DNA from 3 places in the Faecalicatena contorta genome. Region 1 is predicted to be linked to each of the others. Evidence: riboswitches for the same ligand, from Rfam matches in the RefSeq annotation. Region 1 holds a riboswitch; each other region holds the start of a gene.
What was found. Region 1 has a riboswitch for cobalamin ahead of MWG26_RS05775 (leucine-rich repeat domain-containing protein). Riboswitches for the same ligand answer to the same signal wherever they lie in the genome.
Positions count from the first base shown of each region.

Region 2: it holds a riboswitch for cobalamin, as region 1 does, so the genes downstream of both, MWG26_RS13260 (energy-coupling factor ABC transporter permease) here and MWG26_RS05775 (leucine-rich repeat domain-containing protein) in region 1, are expected to answer to the same signal.
Region 3: it holds a riboswitch for cobalamin, as region 1 does, so the genes downstream of both, MWG26_RS13285 (ASKHA domain-containing protein) here and MWG26_RS05775 (leucine-rich repeat domain-containing protein) in region 1, are expected to answer to the same signal.

Region 1 is NZ_BQNQ01000001.1:1,282,990-1,287,256, forward strand. Features, by position in the region: gene MWG26_RS05765 (magnesium transporter CorA family protein) at 1-743, opposite strand, end outside; gene MWG26_RS05770 (helix-turn-helix domain-containing protein) at 936-1,157, opposite strand; cobalamin riboswitch at 1,382-1,582, shown strand; gene MWG26_RS05775 (leucine-rich repeat domain-containing protein) at 1,767-2,642, shown strand; gene MWG26_RS05780 (sugar phosphate isomerase/epimerase family protein) at 2,690-3,469, shown strand; cobalamin riboswitch at 3,693-3,885, shown strand; gene MWG26_RS05785 (cadherin-like beta sandwich domain-containing protein) at 4,155-4,267, shown strand, end outside.
Region 2 is NZ_BQNQ01000001.1:2,970,880-2,975,146, forward strand. Features, by position in the region: gene MWG26_RS13245 (energy-coupling factor ABC transporter ATP-binding protein) at 1-333, opposite strand, end outside; gene cbiQ (cobalt ECF transporter T component CbiQ) at 330-1,103, opposite strand; gene MWG26_RS13255 (energy-coupling factor ABC transporter substrate-binding protein) at 1,135-1,446, opposite strand; gene MWG26_RS13260 (energy-coupling factor ABC transporter permease) at 1,448-2,197, opposite strand; cobalamin riboswitch at 2,302-2,503, opposite strand; gene MWG26_RS13265 (cob(I)yrinic acid a,c-diamide adenosyltransferase) at 2,576-3,103, opposite strand; gene cobK (precorrin-6A reductase) at 3,266-4,072, opposite strand; gene MWG26_RS13275 (GGDEF domain-containing protein) at 4,241-4,267, shown strand, end outside.
Region 3 is NZ_BQNQ01000001.1:2,977,020-2,981,286, reverse strand. Features, by position in the region: gene MWG26_RS13295 (CobW family GTP-binding protein) at 57-977, shown strand; gene MWG26_RS13290 (corrinoid protein) at 1,095-1,733, shown strand; cobalamin riboswitch at 1,730-1,921, shown strand; gene MWG26_RS13285 (ASKHA domain-containing protein) at 2,121-4,267, shown strand, end outside.

The sequences.
Region 1 (4,267 bases):
AACTTCATAATCTGGTTCTGGTGCATATCCACCTGAGTCTGATGCATCTCCCTCAGCTGCATGGAATACTCCTTGAGCATCTGGACATTGGAATACAGCCGCCCTGCCCGGTCAGCAAAAAGACCGAACAGGAGGCTGTTTTTTTCGTCCTCGGCACAGAAACCATCCGACGCGAAAGTCTCTCCCATATCCTGCAGCTGTTCATAGTAACTCCCTAAGACTGCGAGTTTTCTACGAATCTGAAAGATCTGACGGTTAAAAGAAGCATCATTTTTATCTAGAAGCTGTTCCTCAAGTGATGTCAAGTTTTCCTCAAAATGCTGGAGGAAGAAGACATCGTCCTTAATCAGATATTCCAAAAAAGCTGCAAAAAAGCGAAGAACAGAGGTGGGATGAGATAAAGGGATTTCCTTCATCTGTTCCAAAACAGAGGTGGAGAATCCCTGGTCATCAATAAAGACCAACTCTGTTCTTTCTATAAAAAAGGCAAAAGCGGACCGTTCTCCTGTCAGGGCTTCCCTGGACGGACATGAAAAGGAACCGGATATGAAATCCCCCATCATATCTGCCTTACAGTACTGAATGTTGGCAATCCCCTGCTTCATCATTCTGTAATGACCAGTTTCATGAAAAAGTTCTTCATATTCACTTGAGGTAAGAACAGTAACCAGGCCGGCCCCTTCCGGCAGGGCATCTCCCTCCTGGACCGAAGTTAATTTGTTGTATAAAATATATCTTACCATAGCTGGAATCTTCCTTTCTATACAGAGTGCGGATTCTCTTGCATAAAAACAAAGACATCCGAGTGGGTGAACAGTTACTGAGGAATCCATTTGGGCGTATACAGCAACGTTGAATAACCCCATCGAAAAGTCTGTTTTGGCCTGCTCGACATGTTTATCTAATTCTGATAGAATGAAAAAGGTAAACAGTAATTAGTTTTCCTCTTCCCTATCTGTGAATTCAACAACGTCGCAGATATCACAATTCAATATTTTACAGATATCCTGCAGCGTGTTCAAAGTGATGCTCTTATTTTTTCTGAGGGAGTCCAGTGTCCCGTTTGAAAAATGATATTCATTAATTAGTTTATATTGTGTGAGTCCCTTCTTTTTCAAGGTCTCCCACAATGGAGCGTAACTTATGATAATACTCACTCCCTTCATTCCGTTAAACTAATTATAGGAAAGATCGTAAAATTTCACATTGCCGGTAATCCGGCTATACTAAACGGTTCAGAGGGTAAGTGTTTATTAAATTGGTGTTATATGGGCGAGCCTGTAACAAACTGCGGAATAATGTATTTCTAAAAAAAACACATAAAGACCTGAAAAAATTTCCAACCTTTTAATAGTATATATGATAAACTAATAAAAAATAAAAACAATTACCGGCTTTAAGTTCCTGGCGCTATGTACAAGAGGGTGCAGGTGTCAGGCCAAGAGGGAACAAGGTGAGAATCCTTGACAGTCGTGCTACTGTATGCGTGTAGGTTTTTCAGAACCATTGTACACTGGGTGTATGAGAAGGGAAAAGCCGCGATTGCGTAAGTCAGGATACCTGCTTAGAGCTGCTGCCAGTTATTACACGCAATGATAAATGGAGTGGGAAATTGTCTTAGTTATGGTACAGTTTTTGCTGTAAGGGCAATTTTCTATTTGCATGTAATCAAACTGCGGCGGTGTAGGTAATCTGTTAATAGCAATCCATTTCGTATTGGATAAAGACAGAGGACGCAGCAAAAAACTGCGTCCCTTTATATTCAAATGGTTCAGTCTTTAAGTTTAGGAAAAGGGGAGAAACGTATGGCAGGGGTGGTATCTCTCTGGAAAGCATATGAGAAAGATACTCTGGATAAGGTGCAGGGGAAAAACAATGGAAACATAAAAGAATTGGTGGCAGACAGCCACTATAGAAAGATCGGCGAAAGGGCATTTAAAAACAATACAAAGCTCCGCCGTGTTATTCTGCCTGAAAATGTTGTGGAAATAGGGGCACAGAGTTTTTACAATACGATGCTGCGGGAAGTTGAGCTGAAAGGTACAATCTTAATCCGTAAGGAAGCATTTTATAACTGTACAAAGCTGAAGCAGGTAAAGCTTCCTAAAACTACTAACTTTATTGGAAACAGAGCGTTTGCGCAGTGCAAAAGTCTGGAGAGGATGGAGATTGATGTAGGCAGCATATGCAGAGAAGTGAAGGCGGAGGCTTTTTCCGGGTGTGTTAATCTAAAACACATTGCCCTTCCGGCAACGCTCGAAAAGATAGAGCGGCGGGCATTTTATAAATGTACGGCCCTGGAGCAGATTGTTTTGCCGGATAGATTAAGGGAGATCGGCGCAGAGGCTTTTTATCAGAACGCATTGACATCCTTGGAACTGCCGGAGGGACTAATAAAAATTGGGGACAGTGCATTTTTAAAATGCAACAGCCTGCAATATGCAAAGATTCCCTCAACTGTAAAAGTAATCGAAAAGTGGGCGTTTCATGGCTGCAACAGGCTGAAAGTGCTTGAGATTGGTCATGATCCCGAAGAGATCGGGCCATGGGTCATCAACCGCAGTGCAAAGATACGATGTAAAAAGGGCGGGGCAGTGGAAAAGTACTGCCGTGATTCAGGGTTTGAAACAGAATATATCTAGGTAAAAAAAGAATTCAGGGGAACAGTCTGAATCGGGAGTGGAATATTATGGTATATGCAAGTCATCTTCTTAAGGATGAAGAGATGAGACAGGTAGTAGAAGCGACTGATGTTGGGATCGAGAGTATTGAGTTCTCCATTTCTGAAAATCTGGACTGCCTGAATGAAAAGATCGTTGAATACATAGAACGGTTAGAATACATAGGTACCAGGAACCTGACACTGCATGGGCCATTTCTGGATTTGAATCCAATGGCATATGACTCCATGGTAAGGGCAGTGACAAAAGCCCGGTTTACGCAGACATATGAGGCTGCGAAGAGACTGGGGGCCAAAAAGATAATTTTCCATACGGGCTTTCTTCCCGGTGTGTATTATCTGACAGACTGGGCAAAACGAATGGCTGAGTTCTGGAATGAATTTATGGAAGGAAAAAGCGGTGTCCAGATTCTTATGGAGAATGTGTATGATAAGGAAATATCGCCGATGATTGAAGTGGAACAGAAGGTTGAATCCCCGGATTTTAAACTGTGCCTGGATATTGGCCATGCACATTGCTATTCGCCCAGATCTTTGAGTGACTGGATTCAGACGTTTGGAGAGCACGCGGGACATGTCCATATCCACGATAACTGTGGGGACAGGGATTCGCACCTGGGGCTGGGACGCGGGAATATACCGATAGACGAGACATTGGAAATGCTTATGGCGTACATGCCGGATGCAGACTATACGATTGAGTGCAGCATAATGGAAGATGTGCTGATGTCCGGCAGGGCAGTGAGCAGCTGCAGGGAGAAAATGCAGTCAGCAATGAAGACCGGGTGATAAATATCGAATATTTTTGCATATCTATCTAGAAAAATTACCAAAGTTATATCTGGAAAATGGTAGTCTGATACAGTCTGTTAATGCTCTGTGAAATTGTGAAAAGTTGCGGAATTTTTTGTGAAAAATGTGAGAAAACCGTGTGAAAAAACAGTGGACTTTTACTAGTTGATACTATATAATGAACTACATAGATTAAATAGATTATTGTTGTTAGTAAGTAATTAAATATATATATTGCGGTGCATTTCCCGGATAATCGGGAAATGATAATAGGGAAACCGGTGCAAAACCGGTACAGTCACCTCTACTGTAACGTGGACGAAGAAATGATATACCATTGGCATTTATATGCTGAGAAGGTGTTTCGGAGGATGAAGCGAAGTCAGAAAACCTGCCGTGATGATTGTTACGATGTATTTCTGGGATGAAGAAATAGTCCGTTTTGTATACTTAAAATATAATATAGTAAAAAAGATGAGCTCTTCTATCGGAATGATGGAAGAGCTTTTATTTTTAGTTATAGGGTATTGGTTTGAAATAAATAGTATAGATACGGAAAAGAACAGAAGAATGCATTACTAAAAGATAGCTAACAGTCAATGCATGAAACGGGATGCTGGCTGTTTCTATAGTACATTTCAAGCCTATGGCTAAAAAGGAGAAACAGGAGGGATTAAAAAGAATGAAACGAAAGAAAAGAACAAGAAGGGGGTTGTCCTGGCTATTGGCGGTGGCAGTGATAATGACCACCGTATTTGCTGGAGGAATGCCGGTTTTGGCAGAAGGAACTGCAGC
Region 2 (4,267 bases), 1.7 Mb from region 1:
AAAGGAAATCTCCTGGTACACGCTTGCCGAAAACAGCTGATTATCCGGATCCTGAAAGACAATGCCGACCCTGCTTCTAAGATCCAGCAATCCCTTTTTGGAGTAATCCACCGGCTTCCCTTCAAATAGAACCATTCCCTCATCCGGCTTATATATCCCATTGCAGCATAGAAAAAAAGTGGACTTTCCGCAGCCGTTTGCACCCATGAATGCCACCTTTTTCCCCCTTTTTATTTTCAGGCTCACGCCGTTTAGGGAGTGCGGGCCTCCTTCTTCATATGCGTAGTGGACATCTCTCGCCTCTATTATGACATCCTTTTCCTCTGTATTCATAAGAATCTCCTCCATATTGTCAATGCAAGCAGGATCACTTCAAACACTGTGATTGCAGCGACCTCCTTTTTTCTGGCCGGATGATGTTCCGCAAGTACTCTGATCCTGCCGTCGTAGCACCTGGATTCCATGGCGTCATACAATGCATTGGATCTCTTAAATGCGCGGAGCAGCAGGCCCGCCCCCATCTTTCCGAAGGAACTCACCGATGTTCGCAGATCTTTGTTGCCCAGCCTGGACTTCTGTGACACCATCATGGCGGAAGCAGTCTCCATGAGCACAAAGATGAACCGGTAGATCAGAAGCATGAGTTCCGTCAATATCTCGGGGCAGTGCAGTTTTGCCAGCACGTCCAGAATATCTGTCATTGTCGTATTGAGAGATAAAAAGTACAGGCAGGACACACTCGCCATGGCTGTCGCAATCAGCTGTATCCCGAATAGAAGGGAATGAAAACTCCCTGTGATAAAAAAGCTGCCCACTGGAATTGCATAAGCATCCAGTGGGACTTTTGAGATATTGACTATAATCGCAAGTGTACTCAATATCAGGAATGTAAAAGGCACCGCCAGCAGCTTTGCGTATTGCCCCGCCGCTATGCGTCCTTTTTTCACGGTCAGGTATGTATTGACTGCAAACGCCACGCCTGCAACGATGAGTGAGCGGCTGACTACACAGAACAGCAGAGTTATCATGGAAAATGCAAACTTTTCAGCCGCATTTACATATCTTAATCTGGAGCGATAACAGAGCTTATCTACTACAATCATGCCGCCCTCCTTCCCGGAATCTTATTCCTCTTTATTCCATCTTTTTCTGCCATTTTTTTCTTTCTACGAATCGTCCCATCACAAAAGCGATGATGCCAACCCCGATCCCTGTCTGGATACAAAAAATCAAGCTTTCTACCTCGCCAGGCAGTTCGCCGCCCAGCGCAGTCTCCAGCACCGGTGTAAACCATGGGGTGTATTCCCCCTGAATCTCTTCTATCATAACGCTCCCCGCGTCATCAGAGCCGCCGAACTCAGCGCCTTTCTTCGCGAACAGGGGCACAATTGCAATTAATACAGCTGCGATCAGAAGAATAATGACTGTTTTTGTATTTTTACTCATCCTATTTTGCCTCCTTTAAAAATCCAATTGCCTTGAGTTCCGGTTTTGCATATGATTCCAGGCCGATGACAATGATAACCGTAAGGATGCCTTCGATGACTGCCAGCGGAAGCTGGGTCGGTGCAAATACACCCAGGAATTTAACAGCAGATGCCGCAACACCGCCGGCCTCGGATGGGTAAGCGAGTGCAAGCTGGATGCTGGTCACACAGTATGTAAAGATATCGCCCAGAAAAGCCGCCAGAAAAACGGATACTTTTCGGTTCACATTCATTTTTTTACAGAGCTGAAAGATTCCAAACGACAGAAGCGGTCCCGCTATCGCCATGGAAAATGTGTTTGCCCCCAGTGTTGTCAATCCGCCGTGTGCCAGCAGAATCGCCTGGAACAAAAGCACGATGATTCCCAGTACGCTGACTGCCGCCGGGCCAAACAGGATTGCCCCCAGCCCTGTGCCCGTCATATGGGAACAGCTTCCCGTCACGGACGGGATTTTCAGGGAAGAAATCACAAAAATAAACGCCCCCGCCATTGCAATCAATGTGATGGTCTTTCTGTTTTCTTTTAATCTTTTTTTCAGGGAAATCAGGCCGGCAACCAGGAATGGAACACAGATAACGCCCCAGGCAATACAGTATTTAACCGGAAGATACCCCTCCATAATGTGCATTGCATTCACAGCCGGTGTGACGGCAAACATCAGCGCAAACGCGATGGCTGCCTTGAGTAAGAATTTTTCTTTTTTTGACATATTTCTCTCTCCTTTTTTGTGATATGTTGTCTTGAAATACCCCCAGGTATACCACAAAATCGTATGAGATCTGCGGCATAACACCCGGTCATATCCCCGTAACCATTCAGATCCATTTAAAAGCGGGTTTTCTGACTCAGGCATCAACACGGTATTCCGCCTTCCCATGAAAATTCTCACAGTGACATCATGGATACCATTCCACCTTTACAGCAACGGGTATTGTGCAGGATTTCCACCTGCTTCCCCTGCGGCCGTCCGCTGCAGATACTATACTCCACTTGGACAGCTTACTTTTAAATTGTATGCCAGACCTGAATTATATACCGAAAGGGTAACATTACCCTTTTGGCTGCTTTTTATCGGAGGTATCTCCCCCTAATACTCGATCCCCCGTCTTGCCCGGATCTCCCGGTCAAAGGGATGTTTGATTTTTCGGATCTCGGAAACATAATCCGCAAGCCCGATCAGCTTTTCGTCCGGATTTCGTCCGGTCAGAACGACCTCCAGTTCCTTAGGTTTCTTTTCCAAAAAGGCCAGCGACTTTGTGTGATCAATGAGGCCATAATGATAGGCTGCCATAAACTCGTCGACCACAAGCATATCATACTCTCCGGATACTGCTTTTTCACAAACCGTATCCCACAGCCGTGCATAAGTCTCCTGAGCCTCCGCTTTCTCCGCTTCGGACAGCGTGTTGAAGAATCCAAATGATTTGTCCATATGGAGTACCGTAATTCCCTCCACGGCATCCAGAATCTTGAGCTCTCCGGAGTCCTCGTTCTTCAGAAAACGCGAAAAAAGAACCTTCATACCGCTTCCGGCCGCTCTGACAGCAAGCCCTGTTGCGGCAGTCGTCTTCCCCTTTCCATCTCCACAGTAAATATGTATCAGCCCGTTTTTCATGCGCCCACCTCATCCAAAATCCCTCTTATTTTATCATAAATTGTCTGATTATGCAATTTTCACTATCTATCATTGTATATGATTTTCCGTTCTTCCGTTTGTACTTTTTTCTTTTGTTTATGTAATTTTTTAAGAACGAGGGCAAAGGGGTCAGACCCCTCTTCAGAGGGGTCTGACCCCTTTGCCCTCCGTATTCAGAATATTCTGAATATAACCCTTTATTTCTTCCACACTGTACCCTGTTTCTGCAGGCCTTCCAATCACTACAAGCGTTACCCCTGTCTCTCTGGCAGCCTCCAGTTTTTCCTCAAACCCCCCCGCTTTGCCTGATTCCTTTGTCACAAAATAGTCTGCTCCTGTGTATTTCAGCATGGCAGTATTTAATTCTTTCGAAAAGGGTCCCTGCATGGCGATGAGATGGGAGCCCTTGAATCCAAGCTCCACGCTCTCTTCCACGGACTCTTTTGTCGAAAGAACCCTGGCAAAACAGCGTTCTTTGTAATGGTCGATCGCTGTGTACAGCCTTAATTCTTTGCTCCCGGTGGAAATGAATATCCGGCCTTCCCGTGTTTTGAGATACTCTACTGCTTCTGCCACGGAATTTACAATTACCATATTGCGGTAAGATCCTGCGCCGCCTGTCCCGCTTTCGTCCCGCAGACAGCGGATATAACCGGCGCCGCTCCCCTTACAGGCATTTTGAATATTCTCCGTGGCCAGGCGCGCAAAGGGATGAGTGGCATCGATCACAAGCCTGATCTGATTCTCCCTGATAAATCCGCAGATAGCCTCTTGATCCATCCGGCCCGTTATGACCCGGATATTTTGAATTCCTTCCACGCATTCCATTCCGTACTCTGTAGCCGTACTGACGAAGGCTGGCGCAGACAGCGTGCCTAAAAATTCAGCCAGCATTCTTCCTTCTGATGTTCCCGCAAACAGCAGAATACTCATTCTTCCGTTCTCCATATTCCTTTTCCTCCCCTTTTCCGCAGCCTATTTATGTCTGATACTTAGATTTTATTTTAAGTACAACAACTGGCATATCCTGGAAATATTCCGGTTGTGTTTAAACCTCTTTCACAGTATAATATATCACATAGCAAATTGAAACCACAAACATAAGGGAGCTTTTATATGTTTTTTAATCTAATTGGATTTATT
Region 3 (4,267 bases), 1.7 Mb from region 1:
AATTCAGGCCCTAACGGGCGGGTCTGCTGCTAAGCAGCAGAATGAGGTATGAAATAATGAGTAAACTGTATTTAATTACCGGCTTCTTAGGAGCCGGTAAAACTACTTTTTTAAAAAATTTTATAAATGAATTGTCAGACTACCGGCTGCATTTGATTATCAATGAATTTGGAAAAGAAGGCGTGGACGGGGAGCTTCTTAGAGAACTGGGAACGGCGCTGGATGAGATCAACAACGGTTCCATATTCTGTTCATGCAGGCTGGATAAATTCGAGGAAGTGCTTGAAAAAGCCCTTTCGGAAAAACCGGACATAATAATTGTGGAGGCTTCCGGCCTCTCCAATCCTATGAATGTCAGAAAAATCCTGCATCAGGAAGGCAAATTCTCAGATGTGGAATACATGGGAAGCATCTGCCTGGTTGATGCGAGACAGTTTCAGAAGGTTTATGAGACGGCAGTCGTGGTAAAGAAGCAGCTGGCGGTCAGTGATCTTGTGCTGGTCAATAAAACGGATCTGGCATCCAAAGAACAGATTGAGGAAATAAAGGGCATTATCAGAAAACACCGCCCGGAGGTTCCTGTACATACGACCACCTTCGGCCGGATCGAAAGCGGCTGGCTGAATCCTGCCGCTCCTCCGGATAACCAGCCGGAAGAGCCTGTGATACAGAGCGCGGATATTACCTTGAAAAAATACCTGCTCCGTTTGAATCCGGGATTGGAACTGAAAAAACTTCAGAAATTCATTGAAATGTTTCTGGATGATACTTACCGTGTCAAAGGATTTGTTGAAGTGCAGGGGGAGATTTATCTTGTGAACTGCGTGGGCAGTATCTACCAGGCTGAAAGGTTTGAAGGGAAGCCGGAACACGTCAATGATCTGGTGATTCTCTCAGGAAATGGCCTGCCCGTTAAAAAGTCTTTGAAAAAAGCGATGGCGTGGTATCCCGAGATTGCCGCGGAACTGAAAAAGTAAACAAAAAAAGAGATATTTGTACAAAGAGTTCCAAAAAAATTACTAAAAACAGAGCAGCAGATATTGTAAAATGATAACTAAAGCAGACACGCTTAATGAATGATGGAGGTATGTAAAATGTCAAAGATTCAGGAAATTTCAGAATTCCTTCAAAAAGGAAGGGCAAAGAACGTAAAGGCACTGGTACAGGAGGCTCTGGATGAGGGGCTCGATCCAAAAGAGATTCTGAATGAAGGTCTTTTATCAGGAATGATGATCATTGGTGCAAAGTTTAAGAACAACGAAGTATTTGTACCGGAAGTTCTGGTAGCTGCAAGAGCTATGAATGCAGGTCTTACAGTCCTGGAGCCAAAACTGGTTGAGGTAGGTAATGAGCCGGTTGGAAAAGCTGTAATCGGAACAGTACAGGGAGACCTTCATGATATCGGCAAGAACCTTGTCGTAATGATGCTTAAAGGAGCTGGATTTGAGATCCATGACATCGGTGTAGATGTGGAACCGGCTGTATTTATCGACAAGGCTGAAGAAGTAGGCGCGGACGTGATCTGTATGTCAGCTCTTCTTACAACAACAATGCCGAAGATGCAGGACTGCATTGACCAGCTGAACGAAAAGGGACTTCGCGACAAGTATATCGTTATGGTCGGCGGCGCTCCGGTTAATGACAGCTTTGCAGAGCAGATTGGAGCAGACTACTATACACCAGATGCAGCAACAGCAGCAGAAGTTGCGAAGAAAGCAGTTTTGGAGAAATAAGAGCCCTTTGGGAAAGTGCGGATTATAGTGACAAAGAGCATCGAATGAAGGAAACCGGTGTAAATCCGGTGCAGGCTTACCCCTACTGTAAACGTGGACGAAGAATAACAGCCATTGTCCGTCAGGATGAGAAGGCATTCCTAGGATGAAACGTGAGCCAGGATACTTACATATCCCTATGGACCTGTTTTGGGTGGGAAACAGGATTCCGTTTGAATTATATAAAGTGTGTCAGCAGCAAACTCTTTTTACAAGGAGTTTTTCTTTTTATACTGGAAAATGAATGAAATACTGATACCTGCCCGGGGTTTTGGGCAAGTACGGATATGGTTGTCAAAACTGCGGGGGCAGAGCTTAGACTTCCGTTAGTTGAGAGAGGATAAGAACATGAAAATAACGGAATTTAATATAGAGATATGCAGAGAAAATGTATTTTCCCTGATAGACTGTTATGAAGACAGCGCTACCTACGATGATGTAATGGAAGAATATGAGGAAATGCTTCCGGAAGCATATAAAAAAATAGAGCCAATCGCACTGCTGGAATTCGGTGATGTGGAGGGATTTGAGCTCAGTCGGTATGGAGAGGGAATCCATCAGGCGCTCTACTGTGTCACTTCGGTGGGCGGTCAGCTGAGCCAGTGGTCCACACAGCTGTTCAATGAGGGGGATTATCTGGGCGGTATGCTGGCGGATGCCATTGCGGATGACTATCTTTTCCAGATGGACCATCAGCTTCAGCCCTATATTATCGCCATGTGCAGGGAGAAAAAATGTGGAGTTTCCCGCCGCCTGGAGGCGCCCCAGGATATTCCGATGGAGGCCCAGAAAAAGGCGCTGGAGGTGACCGCAAGAGAAAACAGTGCAGGGATCCGTGTACTGGACAGCTGTATGTATGACCCGGTCAAGACGACCTGTCAGGTTTACCTGACTACGGATCATTCGGACATGTTCCGTATCCATCATAATTGTGCAAGTTGCCCTAATGTCGGCTGCAGCCTTAGAAATGTCTCGGATTACACAATCACGCTTCATGACGGAGGCGACATCAGAGTACTGGAGGGCAGAAAGGGACATTCGCTGATGGAACTTCTCCAGGAACAGGGAATCTTCCTGCCGGCAGTCTGTGCGGGCAGGGGAACCTGCGGTAAATGCGGAATACAGGTCCTTGAAGGGGACATTGCGCCTTCAGAGCAGGACAGGAAGTTCTTCAGCGGGGAGCAGCTGCAGGAGGGATACCGTCTGGCATGTAAGGCCTATCCTGAGGATGACTGCGTGATCGCTGTCGGGCTGCATAAGGAAGAAGAATTCGCGGTTCTGGCGGATGAGGAGCAGACAGCGGGAAAAGCGGCGAAAAGCAGTGCAAAGACCGGCCGCCGGTATGGAATCGCCGTGGACATCGGAACGACGACGATCGCCATGCAGCTGGTCAACATGGAGACACAGGAAGCGGAAGACGTTTTCACTACAATCAACAGGCAGAGGGCGTATGGTGCGGATGTAATCAGCAGAATTGAGGCCTCCAACGGCGGGAAAAGAGAAGCCCTGAGAAAAAGTATCCAGACTGACCTGATGCAGGGAATTGAGAGCCTGACAGAAAATGGGAAGATCCGGGTGGAGAAGATGATAATCGGAGCCAATACGACTATGGTACACCTGCTGATGGGGTACTCCTGTAAAACACTGGGCGTATTTCCTTTCACCCCAGTTAACATTGACACCATACATACAACTTACAAAGAACTGTTTGAGCAGGAAGACAGGGACTTTGAGGTAGTGATTTTCCCTGGAATTTCTACTTATGTGGGCGGCGATATTGTGGCAGGCCTGTATTCTCTGGATTTTGATAAGAGAGAAAAGGTGTCTGTCCTGGTGGATCTGGGTACCAATGGGGAGATGGCGATTGGCAATAAGGACAGGATATTGACGACTTCAACGGCAGCGGGCCCTGCATTCGAGGGCGGCAATATTACCTTTGGCACGGGAAGCGTGCCGGGAGCAATCTGCAAAGTCGAACTGAAGGACGGCCATGCAGTTACCGGGACGATCCAGGATGCCAAACCTGTCGGCATCTGCGGCACCGGGGTGATCGATATGGTATATGAGCTGGTAAAGGCGGAGCTTGTGGATGAGACTGGGCTAATGGAGGAAGATTATTTCGACGACGGCTTTCCGCTTGCTGTCAGCAGCGATGGGACGGGGATCTCATTTTTCCAGAAGGATGTAAGGGAAATACAGCTTGCCAAGTCCGCAGTACGTGCCGGGCTTGAGACATTGATCCTGAACTTCGGCGCATCTTATGATGATATTGGGGCTATTTATATTGCAGGAGGCTTTGGATATAAGATGGATATCGTAAAAGCCGTGGGAATCGGGCTGCTTCCGGAAGAATGCCAAGATAAGATTGAGGCGGTAGGAAACAGCTGCCTGAAAGGAACCCGGACATACCTGTTAAGCAGCGACTGCACAGAGCGCGTGCAGCGTATTCTGGAGAGTTCATCGGAAGTACAGCTCTCCAACGATAAACATTTTAA